Regions from separate parts of the Streptomyces sp. NPDC029139 genome, predicted to be linked through region 1. Evidence: riboswitches for the same ligand, from Rfam matches in the RefSeq annotation. Region 1 holds a riboswitch; each other region holds the start of a gene.
The links. A riboswitch is a leader RNA that binds a small molecule or an ion and turns the genes downstream of it on or off. The one in region 1 is predicted to bind cyclic di-AMP.
Positions count from the first base shown of each region.

Region 2: linked by a shared signal. The riboswitch ahead of ACZ4VW_RS21635 (M23 family metallopeptidase) and the one ahead of ACZ4VW_RS11050 (M23 family metallopeptidase) in region 1 are both predicted to bind cyclic di-AMP.
Region 3: linked by a shared signal. The riboswitch ahead of ACZ4VW_RS26695 (M23 family metallopeptidase) and the one ahead of ACZ4VW_RS11050 (M23 family metallopeptidase) in region 1 are both predicted to bind cyclic di-AMP.
Region 4: linked by a shared signal. The riboswitch ahead of ACZ4VW_RS18820 (transglycosylase family protein) and the one ahead of ACZ4VW_RS11050 (M23 family metallopeptidase) in region 1 are both predicted to bind cyclic di-AMP.

Region 1 covers NZ_JBVHWN010000004.1:16,002-20,105, forward strand. The annotation lists gene ACZ4VW_RS11045 (PrsW family intramembrane metalloprotease) at 1-864, shown strand, start outside; gene ACZ4VW_RS11050 (M23 family metallopeptidase) at 968-2,071, opposite strand; cyclic di-AMP (ydaO/yuaA leader) riboswitch at 2,083-2,230, opposite strand; gene ACZ4VW_RS11055 (PP2C family protein-serine/threonine phosphatase) at 2,442-3,614, opposite strand; gene ACZ4VW_RS11060 (MerR family transcriptional regulator) at 3,796-4,104, opposite strand, start outside.
Region 2 covers NZ_JBVHWN010000009.1:248,743-252,846, reverse strand. The annotation lists gene ACZ4VW_RS21650 (XRE family transcriptional regulator) at 1-323, shown strand, start outside; gene ACZ4VW_RS21645 (DUF6126 family protein) at 344-499, shown strand; gene ACZ4VW_RS21640 (tyrosine-protein phosphatase) at 514-1,326, opposite strand; cyclic di-AMP (ydaO/yuaA leader) riboswitch at 1,708-1,862, shown strand; gene ACZ4VW_RS21635 (M23 family metallopeptidase) at 1,867-2,838, shown strand; gene ACZ4VW_RS21630 (SGNH/GDSL hydrolase family protein) at 2,988-3,782, shown strand; gene ACZ4VW_RS21625 (STM4011 family radical SAM protein) at 3,769-4,104, opposite strand, start outside.
Region 3 covers NZ_JBVHWN010000014.1:94,459-98,562, reverse strand. The annotation lists gene ACZ4VW_RS26705 (M16 family metallopeptidase) at 1-568, shown strand, start outside; gene ACZ4VW_RS26700 (M16 family metallopeptidase) at 595-1,962, shown strand; cyclic di-AMP (ydaO/yuaA leader) riboswitch at 2,164-2,327, shown strand; gene ACZ4VW_RS26695 (M23 family metallopeptidase) at 2,341-3,123, shown strand; gene ACZ4VW_RS26690 (GntR family transcriptional regulator) at 3,288-3,971, shown strand.
Region 4 covers NZ_JBVHWN010000007.1:267,670-271,773, reverse strand. The annotation lists gene ACZ4VW_RS18830 (FtsB family cell division protein) at 1-255, opposite strand, end outside; gene eno (phosphopyruvate hydratase) at 336-1,616, opposite strand; gene ACZ4VW_RS18820 (transglycosylase family protein) at 2,068-2,757, opposite strand; cyclic di-AMP (ydaO/yuaA leader) riboswitch at 2,761-2,936, opposite strand; gene ACZ4VW_RS18815 (transglycosylase family protein) at 3,196-4,104, opposite strand, start outside.

The DNA.
Region 1 (4,104 bases):
GTGGAGGAGAGCGCCAAGGCGGCCGCCGTGCTGCTGATCTTCCTGCTGCGCCGCCGCGAGTTCACCGGTCTCGTCGACGGGGTCGTGATCGCCGGCCTCACCGCCACCGGCTTCGCCTTCACCGAGAACATCCTCTACCTGGGCCGGGCCTTCGGAGAGGACCAGGAGATCGGCGCGTCCGGCCTCGGCTCGGTGACCGCCGGGACCTTCTTCGTACGGATCGTGATGTCGCCGTTCGCGCATCCGCTCTTCACCGTGCTCACCGGCCTCGGGTTCGGCTTCGCCGCGCTCGCCACCCGGCGTCAGCGCGTGCGGCGCGTCCTGCTGCCGGTGACCGGCCTCGTCCTGGCGATGGGCGTGCACGCGCTGTGGAACAGCTCGGCGTCGGTCCTCGGACCGTTCGGCTTCTTCGTTGTGTACGGCATGTTCATGGTGCCCGCCTTCGGTCTGCTGACCTGGCTGGCGATATCGAGCAGGCAGCGGGAGCTGCGCACCATATCCGGGCAGCTCCCGGCGTACGCGGCGGCCGGATGGCTCTCCCCGGCCGAGCCCCTCGCGCTGTCGTCGATGCGAGCCCGTTCCCTCGCCCGCGACTTCGCCCGCCGGACGTACGGCCCGCCGGCGGCCACCGCGGTCGGGGAGTACGAGGCCTTCGCGACGACCCTCGCCTTTCTGCGCCACCGCGCCGAGCGCGGCGCCGCGGGCCCGGACTTCACGGCCCGAGAGCAGGAGCTGCTCCACCACCTCTGGCAGCGCAAGGCGGTCGCCTCGCCGGCGCTGACGTACGCGGCGCGGGCGACCGGCCGGGTCTGGGCTCCGCCGCAGTACCTGGACTACGGCGGCTACAACCCGTACCGCAGTTGAGACGCACGCCAGGCGGCCCGACCGCCCGGAACGCGGAACGCCCCAGAACGCGGAACGCCCCGGAGCGCGAAGCGTCCCGGGGCGTCGTCAGACCGTCAGCGACTCAGACCGACAGGCCCTTGTCCCGCAGCCAGGCCGCCGGGTCGATGCCGTCGCCACCCGCGGTGTGGACCTCCAGGTGCAGGTGCGGGCCGGTCACGTTGCCGGTCGCGCCGACGCGACCGATCGTCTCGCCGGTGCCCACGGACTGGCCCACGTTCACCGTCATCGAGGACAGGTGCGCGTACCAGACCTCCGAACCGTCCTCCAGCTCCAGGACGATCCGGTAGCCGTAGGAGCCGGACCAGCCCGCCGACGTGATGGTGCCGCCGTGCACCGCCTTGACCGGGGTGCCGGTGGGCGCCGCGAAGTCGAGGCCGGTGTGGTAGCCGGAGGACCACATGGAGCCGGACTGGCCGTACGTGGAGGTGAGGGTGTACGAGGAGGTCGGCAGGGCGTAGCTCGCGGCGAGCTTGGCCAGGCGCTCCGCCTCGGCCTTGGCCGCCGCTTCCTCCTCGGCCTTCCGCTTCGCCTCGGCCGCCGCCTTCTCCGCGGCATCGGCCTTCACCGCCGCCTCGGCCGCGGCCTTCTCGACCGCCAGCCTCTCCGCCTCGGCCTTCGCCGCGGCGTCGGCCGACGCCTGCTGCTGCTCGGCCTGCTGGAGGATGCGGGCGCGCAGCGCCTCGCCGGCATCGGCGGTGGCCGCGGACGCGGAACCGGCGTCGGTCTTCGTGGCCGCGTCGTTCGCGTCGGCCGCGACGCTGAGGGAGGCGGTGAGCGGCTGCGGGTTGTTCGTCCCGGACCCCGTCTCCTGCGCGTCCCCGTCGGAGAGGAGCTCGCCGACGCCCGGCAGTTCGGAGGCGTCCGGGAGGTTCAGGTCGGGAAGGGATATGGAGACCGCGGGCTTGTCCTGGGCGGTGGCCATGCCACCCGCGCCGACCGCCGCGATGACACCGACGCCGAGGACCGTGGACGAGCGGGCGAAGCCCGATCGCTGCTTCACGACCCGGTGGCGGCCACCGGAGCGGGACTGCTGACGGAGTGACTCCTCGGTGGGGTTCCACTCCCCCCAGGTCGCCGCGTCGTCGTCGGAACCGGCGGTACCCGGCGCGCCGAACGCTTGGAACCCGTCAAAAGTGTCTTCGGGGGCAGGGGTGTTGGACGCCACGGAGGCGCACTCCTTTCCTTCCTTACCGCCTACCGGGTTAGCTGACGGGTTCGGAGCAGGAAGGTCTCCTACCGGCACGGTCGCACAGGTGCGAAAGTGCCCGATTCACCCCAAGTGGTGGTTCCCCGGTTCCTTTTCAGGATTCGGCGCGTGCGCGCGGTGCCGTCTCTTGCGACGGCTGGAACGACCGCGCTGCGTTATCGAACGTTAATAGACACGAGGGCCGGATTCCAAGCTGTTCCGGGTGATCGTTCAGAGGATTGAGCCGGTACCGACCGTTTTGCTCCCGCATCAGCGAACACCCGTCGAACTCCGGCAAACTGACGTCACATCAATTGTTATCGGAGCGGTACGCCACCACTACGCATGGTCACGGCACCACCGGCATCGTGCGCCGCCGCTCCGGCTGCCCCACCGCCGGACGGCTCACCGCGAGCAGCGCCATGTCGTCCGTCGCGCCCCCGCCCGTGTACCGGCGGACGTCGTCGACGAGCGCGTCCAGGAGTTCCTCGGGCCCCGGGAAGATCCGCCCGGAGAGCCGCTCGGCGGGATCGTAGAAATCCCCGGAGGCGTTGCGCGCCTCGGAGAGCCCGTCGGTGTAGAGGAGCAGCGTCGCGCCCGGCGGGTACGCGGACTCGTCGGCCCGGTCCGGCCAGGCGGCCAACTCGCCCATGCCCAGCGGCAGCGCCGGTTCGGTCGGCTCCAGCAAGGTCACGCCCCCGTCCGCGTACAGCAGCAGCGGCTCGGGATGACCACGGTTCACCACCCGTACGAGGCCGTCCCCGCGCGGGATCTCGGCCAGGACGGCGGTGGTGAACCCCTCGAAGGCGTCCAGGCCGTCACGGCGGGTCCCCTCACGGGCCAGAGCCCGCTCCAGTCGCTGCGCGACGCCCTCCAGCGACGCCTCCTGCTCCGCCGCCTCCCGGAAGGCGCCGATGACGACGGCGACGGCCTCGACCGCGTCGAGCCCCTTCCCCCGTACGTCACCGACCACGAGCCGTACCCCGTGCGGCGTGTCCTGCACGGCGAACAGGTCGCCGCCGATGAACGCGTCCGCCTGAGCGGCCTCATAACGTGCCGCCACCTGCAGTCCGCCGATCCGCTCGGCCGGTGTCGGAAGGACCGCCTTCTGGGCGGTCTCCGCGATCACGCGGGCGGAGGCGAGCCGCTCGCCGCTGCGCCGGACCACCCGGTTCACGAGCAGGGCGAGAGCGGCCACGGTGACGACGGTGAACGTCTCGGTGAGGGACGGGACATCGGACGCGGTGCCGTTGTAGAGGTGCAGCCCGACACTGGCGAGGATCGCGGCGATGCCGGTGAGCAGCGTCGTCAGCATCGAGAAGAACGGGGCGGCGATCAGCGGCGCGGCCGAGAACATCGGGGCCGCCGTGTACGCGGGCGGGGTGGAGAGGTCGAAGGCGACGCCACCGAGGATGATGAGCGGGGGAAGGGCGCGGATGAACCGGCGGGCCCTCTCGCCGCGCCGCCGGGCACGCCCGTTCCCCTGGCCACCGACCTCCAGCTGCCCCTGCCCCTGCCCCACCTGTGCTCTCCTGCCCGGTCCGTACACGGCGACGGACGGTACCGCGCCCTTCCCAGGGTGGCGGGAGCCGCGCCGCGCGGCGACCCCCGCTCGGCCGAGTGGGTGACCCGCGCGCCGCCCGGCCTTCGTTCGGCTTCGTACGGGCCGTACGGGCCGTACGAGCCCGGGCGTCGGGACGCACCTACATGTTCCGCTCCGCGTACACCTTCAGCGCGTCCCGGACGAGGAGGGCGGAACCCTCGCCGTGCTCGTCGTAGTGCTTGCCGAAGCGCGGGTCGTCCACGTACATCCGGCCCAGGCCGATCACGTACTCCTTCGACGGCGTGGTCGTGGTCGACAGCCACGCGACGTGGCGCCGCGCGATCGCCTGGACCTCCTCGCTGTCGGCGGCGAGGCCGTCGCGTGCCGCCTGTCCGAAGTCGCGGGCGATGCCGGCCTGCTCGTCCTTGAAGGCCTGCTTCTGCTCGGCGCCGAGCGAGCGCCACCAGCG
Region 2 (4,104 bases), on a different contig from region 1:
GCTGGACCTACCGCCAGGCGGGCGGCCCCGGGCGCGCCCTGCAGGCGCTCCGGGTCCACGTGCCGTACGCCACCCGGTCCGACATCGTGCGCGTCCATCCCGGGGAGGAGTGGCTCCACGTCCTGGAAGGACGGGTGCGCCTCGCGCTCGGCGACGCCGTGCATGTGCTCGACCCGGGGGACAGCGCGCACTTCGACTCGCTCACCCCGCACCGCATCGGGGCCGCCGGCCGCGGCGGGGCCGAGCTCCTCTTCGTCCACACGCTGATGCAGAGCCCCGCCGCCGAGCTGTGCCTCGGCGACGGAGCCCCGCATCCGCGCTGAGCCCTCCGAAAGGGGCCGTTATGTCCGAGAAGTCCGCACCGATCACCGGTGAGGAGCGCGACGGGGGCAAGTTCCCCAAGGGGCTCGTGCTCCGGCTCTTCGCGTACCTGGTGGCGGGGCACCTCTTCGCCGGGTTCCTGTACCTGCTGTTCCTGCTGGGCGGGCAGAACCAGTAGCGGACGGGGCGCGGTCACGCCTCGCTGACGAGCCGCTCGCGCAGGCGCTCCCGGGTCTCGGGGCTGAGCTTCAGGCCGTCCGAGAGGTAGTTCTCGACCGTGCCCCAGGTCTGCTCCATCGTCTCCAGCGCCGCCCGCAGGTACTCCACGCGCGCGTCGAAGAGCGGGCTGAGCAGCTCCATCACCTCGGGCGACATCGCGTCCGCGGAGGTGGAGCTGCGGCGCACCTTGTAGCGGCGGTGCGGATCGTTCGACTTCACGTAGTCGGCCTCGACGGCCTCGCGCTCGACGCCCACCGCGAGCAGCGAGATGGCGATGGACAGGCCCGCCCGGTCCTTGCCGGCCGCGCAGTGCATCAGCGCGGGGACGCTGTCCTCGGCCATCGCGTGCAGGACGCGGCTGTGTTCCGCCGTGCGCTCGACAATCATCTTCCGGTACGAATCGGACATGCGGTCCGCCGCCTTGCCGTCGCCGAGGGCGGCGCGGAGCTGGTCCAGATCGCCGCTGCTGACGAGCTTCCAGAACTCCTTGCCGTCGGCCGGGTCGTTGAGCGGTATGTTCACATTTCGTACACCCGGGAGCTCGACGTCCATGCCCTCGACCTTCCTGTCGGCCAGGTTGCGGAAGTCGAAGATCGTGTGCAGCCCGAGGGTGGAGAGGAAGGCGGCGTCCTCCTCGGTGGCGTGCGCGAGGTGGCCGCTGCGGAAGAGGCGTCCGAACCGCACCGATCGGCCGTCCACGGTCGGCAGGCCGCCCACGTCCCGGAAGTTGCGGACCCCGGCCAGCTCGGGTTCGGTCGACGGGACCTGCGGCAGCTGCTGCGTCACGAGTGCTCCTGAAGGTTGGCGGATCGATTCGGTTCCTGGGGCAATCATCCCGGCTGAGGTCGGCTCCGCACACCCCCGGGCAGGGGAATGGGTGTTCTGTCCGAATTGACTCCTTCGGTATAACGCGCCCTGATTGCAGGGGAGATGGGATCCGGCGCGTGAGCAGCGTCATAAAGGTCACGGAACGTGCCTGATCATTGCGGCCAATCCCCTTACCGGAAAAGGTGATCGGGGTTCCGACATCCACGGAGGGTGACCGGAATTCCGGGCGAATTGCGGGGCCGTGAATGCGAAAGAAAAACGGTGGCTTGTTCGTGCCGACCCCGCTCGTCTACGGTCACCGTCAATCCGGTCGGACCGCCGAATCCTGCCACCGTCCGGAATCCGCACCCACCCACGTATGGCAGGAGCGGGGGACCCAGGTAAGTACGCCGAACCGGTCGATCCGGACGGCTCGGGGTGAAGCCGCGTGAGAAGCGGCCGGACATCTCCAGTCCGAACCCGACAGCTCACCTCGCAGGCGACGGAGAGGAATTCGCCATGCCCGCGAAGGGTAAGCATCGCCGTCCCAAGGTCAACCCGATCACGCGCGGATTCGTCGCCGCCGGCACCGGTGGCGCCGTCGTCGCCCTGCCGCTCCTCGGTGCGACCGGAGCCCACGCCGCCGACAAGGGCGCCCCGGCCGTGACGCCCGAGCAGGCCGTCGCCGCCGTCGCCGCGGCTCCGGCCGCCGCCCCGGCGGCTCCCGCCGCCAAGCCGAAGACGTACTCCGTCGTCCCCGGCGACTACCTGTCGAAGATCGCGGCCGAGCACCACCTGGCCGGCGGCTGGAAGAAGCTCTACCAGGACAACCGGCAGATCATCGGCGAGAACCCCTCGCTGATCCTCCCCGGCATGAAGCTCACCCTCGGCGCCAAGTCGACGGCCAAGGCGCCCGCGCCCAAGGCCGCTCCGAAGGCCGCCCCCAAGGCCAAGCCCAAGGCCGCTCCGAAGGCCGCTCCCAAGGCGGAGAAGTCCTCCTCCGCCGCGGCCGAGTCGCGCAGCTCGCGCTCCACCGAGCGCAGCGCGGCGGCGCCCGCCCAGGCCGCCCCGGCGCAGGCCGCGTCCTCCGGCTGGGTCGCGCCGGTCTCCGGCGGTGTCTCCACGCCGTACCGTGCCTCCGGCTCCATGTGGTCCTCCGGCTACCACACCGGTGTCGACTTCATGGCCTCCTCCGGCACCTCGGTGAAGGCCGTCGGCCCCGGCACCGTCCACTCCGCCGGCTGGAGCGGCTCGTACGGCAACGAGGTCGTCATCCAGCACGCGGACGGCACGTACTCCCAGTACGCGCACCTCTCCTCGCTCTCCGTCTCGGCGGGCCAGAGCGTCGGCGGTGGCGACCAGATCGGCCTCTCCGGCTCGACCGGCAACTCCAGCGGTCCGCACCTGCACTTCGAGATGCGCACCGGTCCGAGCTACGGCTCCGACATCGACCCGCTGGCCTACCTGCGCCAGCACGGCGTCGGCGTCTGATCCACGCACGTCAGAGAGGCCCGGCACGCGCGTGCCGGGCCTCGGCGTATTCCGGCTTGGCGGAATCTTGACCGGTGGCATATCTCACCTGCCGTCAACCCCTCCTTACGGTCGCGTAGGTCACACGCGTAAGGGAAAGATGTGCTCCCGTGGCAGACGATTCGAGATCAAGAGACATGGGCGTGTTCGGGTCGTACGCGGCGATCGGTGACAGCTTCACCGAGGGCGTCGGTGACCCCGGGCCCGACGGGAAGTTCGTCGGCTGGGCGGATCGCTTCGCGGTCCTGCTCGCCGACCAGCTGCCGGAGCACGACGCATTCCGTTACGCCAATCTGGCCGTACGCGGCCGCCTCCTCGACCAGATCGTGGAGGAGCAGGTCCCGAGGGCGAAGGAACTCGCCCCGGACCTGGTGAGCTTCTGCGCGGGGGGCAACGACATCATCCGCCCGGGCAGTGACCCCGACGACGTGGCCGAGCGCTTCGAGCGCGCCGTCGCCGAGCTGACCTCCGCCGTCGGCACGGTCATGGTGACGACCGGCTTCGACACCCGGGACGTGCCCGTGCTGCGCCATCTGCGCGGCAAGATCGCCACCTACACGGCCCATGTCCGGGCCATCGCGGACCGCTACGGCTGCCCGGTCCTGGATCTGTGGTCGCTCAAGTCCGTGCAGGACAGGCGGGCTTGGGACGGCGACCGGCTGCACCTGTCGCCCGAGGGGCACACCCGGGTCGCGCTGCGCGCCGCCCAGGTCCTCGGCCTTCCGGTGCCGGCCGACCCGGACCAGCCCTGGCCGCCGCTGCCGCCCCGGGGCACCCTGGAGGTGCGCCGGGACGACATCTACTGGGCCAGGGAGTACCTCGTACCGTGGATCGGCCGCCGGCTGCGCGGAGAGAGCTCCGGCGACCACGTGGCGGCGAAGCGCCCCGACCTCATGCCTCTCTGACCACGAAGGGAAGCCCCTCGGGGAGCCGTGCGGGGATCCGGTCGGGGATGCGCTCCAGGACGCCGCCGGCGAACACGTCGTACAACGGCAGCGTCTCCAGGTGCACGTAGCCGATGTGGCAGTCGCAGACGGCGAGGGGGCAGGCGCGCGGGCGCAGGGCGGCGCGGTACGAACCGTCGTAGAGGCGGCCCAGCTCGGCCTTGACGAAGTGGCAGCGGCGAACCGTGCCGTCGCCGTCCACCGAGATCACCGACTCGCCGGTGCGGCAGGGCAGCCCGCCCGAGCGGTGCGGCCGGCGGCTGTAGGGGAAGAGGGGGTCGAG
Region 3 (4,104 bases), on a different contig from region 1:
CCGCGCGCTGATGGCCGCCTACCGGCTCCCGCACGACGGCACGCGCGAGTGCGACGCCGCCGACCTGGCCCTGACCGTCCTCGGCGGGGGCGAGTCCTCGCGGCTGCACAACCGTCTGGTCCGCCGTGACCGCACGGCGGTGGCCGCCGGCTTCGGACTGCTGCGACTGGCCGGCGCGCCCTCGCTCGGCTGGCTGGACGTCAAGACGTCCGGCGGTGTCGAGGTGCCCGAGATCGAGGCCGCCGTCGACGAGGAGCTGGCCCGCTTCGCCGCCGAGGGGCCGACGCCCGAGGAGATGGAGCGCGCCCAGGCCCAGTTGGAGCGCGAGTGGCTGGACCGGCTCGGCACGGTCGCGGGCCGCGCCGACGAACTGTGCCGCTTCGCGGTCCTGTTCGGTGACCCGCAGCTCGCTCTCACCGCCGTCCACCGGGTCCTGGACGTCACCGCGGAGGAGGTGCAGGCGGTCGCCAAGGCCCGGCTGCGCCCGGACAACCGCGCGGTGCTCGTCTACGAGCCGATCGGTACCGAACAGAGCGACAGCGACGAGGAAGAGGGAGCGGACCAGTGACCGACGCTGCCGCGTCTTTGACGAGCATGACGTTCCACCCGCAGCCGGAGCCGGGCACCGCGAAGCCCTGGGCCTTCCCGGCCCCGGACCGCGGAGCGCTGGACAACGGCCTGACGGTGCTGCACTGCCACCGGCCCGGCCAGCAGGTCGTGGCCGTCGAGGTCTTCCTCGACGCGCCGCTGGACGCCGAGCCCGAGGGCCTGGACGGCGTGGCCACGATCATGGCCCGCGCCCTCTCCGAAGGCACGGACAAGCACACCGCGGAGGAGTTCGCGGCCGAGCTGGAGCGCTGCGGCGCCACGCTCGACGCGCACGCCGACCACCCCGGCGTACGGGTCTCCCTGGAGGTCCCCGTCTCCCGGCTGCCCAAGGCGCTCGGGCTGCTCTCCGAGGCGCTGATCGCGCCGGCCTTCCTCGACACCGAGATCGAGCGCCTGGTGCGCAACCGGCTCGACGAGATCCCGCACGAGACGGCCAACCCCGCGCGCCGGGCGGCCAAGCAGCTCTCCAAGGAGCTGTTCCCGGCCGACTCCCGCATGTCGCGGCCGCGCCAGGGCACCGAGGAGACGGTGGCGGCGATCGACGCCGCGGCCGTGCGTGCCTTCTTCGAGGCGTACGTCCGGCCCGCCACGGCCACCGCCGTGGTCGTCGGCGACCTGACCGACGTGGATCTGGACAAGGTCCTCGCCGAGACGCTGGGCGCGTGGACGGGCAACACCGCCGAGCCGCGTCCCGTTCCGCCGATCACGGCCGACGACACCGGCCGCGTGGTGATCGTGGACCGCCCGGGCGCCGTCCAGACCCAGCTGCTCATCGGGCGCGTGGGCGCCGACCGGCACGACCGCGTCTGGCCGGCCCAGGTCCTCGGCACGTACTGCCTCGGCGGCACCCTCACCTCCCGCCTGGACCGCGTCCTGCGGGAGGAGAAGGGCTACACGTACGGGGTGCGGGCGTTCGGCCAGGTGCTGCGCTCCGACGGCCGCGGCAACGGCGCCTCGATGCTCGCCATCAGCGGTTCGGTCGACACCCCCAACACCGGCCCGGCACTTGACGACCTGTGGAAGGTGCTGCGCACCCTCGCCGCGGAGGGTCTGACGGACGCCGAGCGCGATGTGGCCGTGCAGAACCTCGTGGGCGTGGCGCCGCTGAAGTACGAGACGGCCGCCTCCGTCGCCGGAACGCTCGCCGACCAGGTCGAGCAGCACCTTCCGGACGATTTCCAGGCGCAGTTGTACGCCCGCCTCGCCGAGACCGGCACGGTGGAGGCGACGGCCGCCGTCGTCAACGCCTTCCCGGTGAACCGTCTGGTCACCGTGCTCGTCGGCGACGCGGCGCAGATCGAGGAGCCCGTGCGCGCCCTCGGCATCGGTGAAGTGACCGTCGTCACCGGCTGACCGAGGCCCGACCGAGCCCCCTGGAGGACCCCGACGTCACGGTACGTCGGGGTCCTTCCCTATGTCCGTATTGCGGAAGAGGGTGGCTTTATGCCCTGTGGCATGTCTTACAAACAGCCGTGTCTGTTTGCTGATTGAAAGAAGGTCCGCTTAGCGTCGGTCCGGCTGTTCGCCAGTTGCACCCGCCGCGCCCGCGGCATCGGACAGTCATCGCCGAGTCCCCGTCAGGCGCGAGCCTGGGGAGCCGGGGACCCACGAAGTCCCTGGGGTGAATCGGACGCCTTCGCATCCGTGCGGAGGGGCCCGTAGGAGACCTTCCTGCTCCGAACCCGTCAGCTAACCCGGTAGGCGAGAAGGAAGGAAAGGATCAGCCACTACATGGCGTTCACCCGTGCCACCGGGAAGCATCGTGGTCCGAGCCGTCTGGCGCGCCGCAGCGCGGGCATCGCCGGCATCGCGACCCTCGCCACCACCGGCGTCATCGGAACCCTCGCCTCCCCGGCACTCGCCGTCGACGCGGACACTCCGTCCCCCGAGGACACCGGCCTGACCCAGATCGTCGCCGTCGACACCCTCGCGGACACGATCGACGCCCAGGCCGCCGCCCAGGAGCGCGAGGCCGTCGAGGCCCAGGAGCGCGCCGAGGCCGCCGCCCGCGCGAAGGCCGAGGCGAAGCGCAAGGCCGAGGCCCGCGCCAAGGAGATCCGCGAGGCCAAGGAGCGCGCCGCCCGCGAGGCCGAGCGCAAGCGTCTGAACTCCTTCACCCTCCCCGTGGCCGGCTCGTACGTGACCACCGGCTACCAGGCCGGCGGCTCGCTCTGGTCCTCCGGCAGCCACTCCGGCGTCGACTTCCGTGCCGCCTCCGGCAGTCGGGTCGTCTCCGTCGGCTCCGGCACCGTCGTCGAGGCCGGCTGGGGCGGCGCGTACGGCAACAACATCGTCATCCGGATGAACGACGGCACGTACACCCAGTACGGTCACCTGTCGGCCATCAGTGTCTCGGTCGGCCAGTCCGTCACCCCGGGCCAGCAGATCGGTCTCTCCGGCTCGACCGGCAACTCGACCGGCCCGCACCTGCACTTCGAGGCCCGCACCAGCGCCGAGTACGGCTCCGACATCAACCCGGTCGCCTATCTGCGCGCCCGCGGCGTGAACGTCTGACCGCAGGCCCACAGCACGTCAGAAAAGCCCCGGCTCGTACAGAGCCGGGGCTTTTTGCTGGCCAAAAGATATCCATGCTTCCCGGAGACCCGTCGGAAATACTGCTCTGCTGCAATAGAGTCGCCGACGAACCGGTTTCGCGCGGATCAAAGCGGAGGTCGAACATGCGCATTCCCGCGCACTCGGTATGCACGGCGATCCGGGACGACATCGTCTCCGGTGTCTTCGCGTGCGGCAGCCGGCTGACCGAGGAGCAGCTGGCCCGCCGCTACGGAGTCTCCCGCGTCCCGGTTCGCGAGGCCCTGCGCACCCTGGAGTCCGAGGGCTTCGTGATCAGCCGCCGCCACGCGGGCGCCCATGTCGCCGAGCCCACCGAGCAGGAGGCGGCGGACCTGCTGGACGTACGGGCGCTGCTTGAGCCGCTGGGCGCCGCACGCGCCGCCCAGCGCCGCACGGAAGCCCACCTCAAGGTGCTGCGGGGCCTGGTCAGGCTGGGGCAGGAGCGGGCCAGGCGCGGCCAGGGCGAGGATCTGCGCTCGCTCGGCGGCTGGTTCCACGAGACGCTGGCGCAGGCCTCCGGCAGCCCGGCGCTCACGGCGTTGCTCACCCAGCTCCGGCACAAGATCGCCTGGATGTACGCGGTCGAGCCGGCGGTCCAGCCCGTCGAGGCGTGGGCCGAGCACGGCGCGATCGTGGACGCGGTCGCGCGCGGCGACGCCGAACGGGCCCGCGCCCTGACCGCGGCGCACGCGGAGCGCTCGCTGGCGCAGCACCGGTTGAAGCGGGTCGAGCGCGGGCGTGTGAGGGCTTCGCAACACGTCGTACACACCGCGAACGTCCGGAATTAACACGCGGGCCGTATACAAAGAATGCGAATTCGACGGGCTTTCTTTGTGCTGCCCCGAATTCGAGCGGAAAAGACGTGTCGTGTCCGCACCGCAGAACAATGGAGCCGCGCCCCGCCGTCATTTCGGCGTGCGC
Region 4 (4,104 bases), on a different contig from region 1:
CTCCTCCACCCGGGCCGCGGCCTCGGCGGCCTGGCGCTCCTGCTCCGCGATCTCGCCGCGCTGGGAGACGTACTGCCGCATCGGGTACGCGAGCGCCACCACCAGCGAGCAGACGACCAGGGCGAGGAACGCCGCCCGGCCGGTGAGCCGGGAGCGGCGGGCCTGACGGCGGGTCTGGGAGCGGTAGACGCGGGCGGCGGTCTGCTCGCCGAGCAGCTTGATCCTGGTCGCGGTCGAGAACCGGTCCCGGGCCATGTGCGCGCCTCCCCTTTACGTACGAACGTCCCCGCACACGGTACGGGACCGCGTGCGGGGACGTATGTACGACGGGGCTGTCAGCCCTTGAAGCGCGGGAAGGCGCTACGGCCGGCGTAGACCGCGGCGTCGTCGAGGATCTCCTCGATGCGCAGCAGCTGGTTGTACTTGGCGACGCGCTCGGAGCGGGCCGGGGCGCCGGTCTTGATCTGGCCGCAGTTGGTGGCGACGGCCAGGTCGGCGATGGTGACGTCCTCGGTCTCGCCGGAGCGGTGGGACATCATGCACTTGAAGCCGTTGCGCTGGGCCATCTCGACGGCGTCCAGGGTCTCGGTCAGCGAACCGATCTGGTTGACCTTCACCAGGAGGGCGTTGGCGGTGCCCTCCTCGATGCCGCGGGCCAGGCGCTCCGGGTTGGTGACGAACAGGTCGTCACCGACCAGCTGCACCTTGGCGCCGAGCTTGTCGGTGATGGCCTTCCAGCCGGCCCAGTCGTCCTCGAACAGCGGGTCCTCGATGGAGACGAGCGGGTACGCGTCGACGAGCTCGGCGTAGTAGTCCGTCATCTCGGCGGCCGAGCGGGACTTGCCCTCGAACTCGTACGAGCCGTCCTTGTAGAACTCGGACGCGGCGACGTCGAGCGCCAGCGCGATGTCCTTGCCCGGGACGTAGCCGGCCTGCTTGATGGCCTCGAGGATGAGGTCGAGCGCCTCGCGGTTGGAGCCGAGGTTCGGGGCGAAGCCGCCCTCGTCGCCGAGACCGGTGGACAGGCCCTTGGTCTTCAGGACGGACTTGAGGGTGTGGTAGACCTCGGTGCCCCAGCGCAGGGCCTCGGAGAAGGACTCCGCGCCGATCGGCGCGATCATGAACTCCTGGATGTCCACGTTGGAGTCGGCGTGCGAGCCGCCGTTCAGGATGTTCATCATCGGAACGGGCAGCAGGTGCGCGTTCGGACCGCCCAGGTAGCGGAAGAGCGGGAGGTCGGAGGCCTCGGAGGCGGCGTGCGCGACGGCGAGGGAGACGCCGAGGATGGCGTTGGCGCCGAGCGAGGCCTTGTTGTCGGTGGCGTCCAGGTCGAACATGGCCTGGTCGATCAGGCGCTGCTCGGTGGCGTCGTAGCCGACGAGCTCCGGGCCGATCTGCTCGATGACGGCGAGGACGGCCTTCTCGACACCCTTGCCCATGTAGCGGCTCTTGTCTCCGTCACGGAGCTCAATGGCCTCGAACGCTCCGGTGGAGGCACCGGACGGAACAGCAGCACGACCGGTGCTGCCGTCGTCGAGGCCGACCTCGACCTCGACCGTGGGGTTGCCTCGGGAGTCCAGGATTTCCCGGGCTACGACGACGTCGATGGACGGCACGAGCATCTCCTTCTGGGATGTGACGCTAGATGTGACGAACACTTGTGCAGGGTCGCTTCGGCCTTGCGACAAGAGCCTAACCGGCTCGGGGGCTCCGGTCGGCCGTGCGCCCGCCCGCTGGGACGAAAAAGGACCCAAGGGCACGCATCCCCGGACGAACGACCCCGAAGCTACCCTCCGGTAGCGCGGAATCGCCGGAGCGCGTGGCCCTGCGGAGCGCCGGACCGGCCCGGGAGGCGCACGACCGGAAGGGGCACCTCGCGAGGCGCACTACCGGGAGGGGCACCCTCGGGAGGCGCACCGCCGGGAGGCTTCCCCCGCGAGGCGCACCCTCCGAACGCGCGGAACCCCGGTCCGGCGCGCACGGGGGAGGGCGCGCCGGACCGGGGTGGTCACCGCGGGAGGGTCGGAGGGGCCGCGTGAGCCGCCGGACTCACGCGAGCCGCCGGGCTCACTTCAGGTGAAGCTGCTGGCCCGGGTAGATCAGGTCGGCGTCGTCGACGACGTCCTTGTTGAGCTCGAAGAGCTTCTCCCAGCCGCCCTTGACGTCGTGCGCGGCGGCGATCTTGCTCAGGGTGTCGCCGGTGACGACCTTGTACTCGCCGTCACCCTTCTCGACCTTCTTGCCGGTCGGGGTGGTGACGGTCTTCTTGGACTCGGCCTTCGGCGCGCTCTTCGGCGCGGTCCGCTGCTCGCTGCGGGTCGTCGGCTGCTCGGCCTGACGCTCCTGCTGCTGCGGGGCGCTCTGCTGCGGCGCCTGCTCGGGGGAGGCGCTGGACAGGCCCACGCCACAGCTCGGCCAGGCACCCTTGCCCTGGCCCGCGAGGACCTTCTCGGCGACGGCGATCTGCTGCGACTTCGAGGCCTGGTCGGCGGAGGAGGCGTACGCGGTGCCACCGTAGGCGGCCCAGGTGGAGGCGGAGAACTGAAGGCCGCCGTAGTAGCCGTTGCCGGTGTTGATGGACCAGTTGCCGCCGGACTCGCACTGGGCGACGGTGTCCCACTCGGAGACGGTGGCGGCCGAGGCGGAGCCGGCGGTCATCAGCGGGGCGGCGACGGCGACACCGGCGACACCGGCGAGGGCGACGGCGCGGGTGGCCTTGGAGGGACGACGGTGTTTGCCCTTGGCGGAAAACAGCATGGAGATTCTCCTCACCGACGCCTACGAGGTGAGCTGTCGGGTTCGGGCCATGTGAGTTGCCCGGCCGCGCGACCTTGCGCGCGGCTTCACCCCAAGCCGTTCCGTCGGCCGTCTGTCTCAACGGCCGGGGACGGCACTTACCTTGGGTCCCCCGCTCCTGCCTTCGGCGCATGACGCGACGACTGTTCCCATCGGCCGACGGCAGGATTCGGCGTATCGGTCGACGGGGCCCGCGGTGGCGAGCGATGACGACCGTAGACACAGACCCCTCGGAAGTTCAAAGACGTCCATTGGGGAAATATCGCCCGTAAGCACTCCAGGACGAAGGGTGTTTACGCAGGTGAGAGGTGACGGAAGCAAAGTTTGCGGACGCTACATGCCAGTTGAGACAAAGAGACCCATGTCTCACTGGAGCAGAACCGGACAAACGGCTTCTAACTAACCCTTCGACCCGGGCAGACCGATCGTCAGATCGAGGCTCTGGCCAGGGAGGATGAGGTCCGGATCGGCGCCCACCGTCGAACGGTTGGCGTCGTAGAGGGCACCCCAGCCGCCGGGGAGTTCGTTCTCCTGAGCAATGCCGGTGAGACTGTCACCCGGCTTGACGGTGTATTCGCCCGAAGTGTCCTTCGAGTCCGTGACGTCCGCGGAGTTCCCGGAGTCCGTGGAGCCCGAACCGTCCGCAAGGTCCGTATTGTTCAGATCTGCGCCCGGCGTCGCACCGGCCGACGACGCGTCGGTCGGTGCGTCGGTCGGCGAGGTGCCGGGCGAGGCGTGGCGACCTGTTTCGCCAGACTTGCCCGGATTGACCGTCTCCTCCGGGGCCGCGTCACCGCGGTGCTTGCCCGTACCGGGCGCCACCGGCGCGGTGGGGGCGACGGACGCGCCGGGGGCCTCCGTGAGGGCGTCCGGGGCCGGCGTCGCGGGCGCGGTGGTCGCCGGGGCGTCAGGGGCGGGAGTGACGCTCTCGAGGGCGTCGGGAGCGGCCGGGAGGCCCGCGGTCCGGTTCGACTCCGCGACCGGACCCGTCGGCTCCGGCGGCGTGAGCGCCGAGCCCGGGTCGACACCGGGCGCGACGCCGTCGTTCGTCAGTCCGGCGATGGGGGCGCAGGTGGCCCACTGCGTGGAGCCCGCGGCGAGCGCCTTCTCGGCCACCGCGATCTGCTGGGCGCGGCTGGCGAGATCGGCACTGGTCGCGTACGCCAGGCCGCCGTACGCCTCCCAGGTCTCCTGCGTGAACTGCAGTCCACCGTAGAGGCCGTTGCCGAAGTGGGCGCTCCACAGGCCACCCGACTCGCACTCGGCGACCCGGTCCCATGTGGCGGCGTCGGCGGCGGAGGCCGAGCC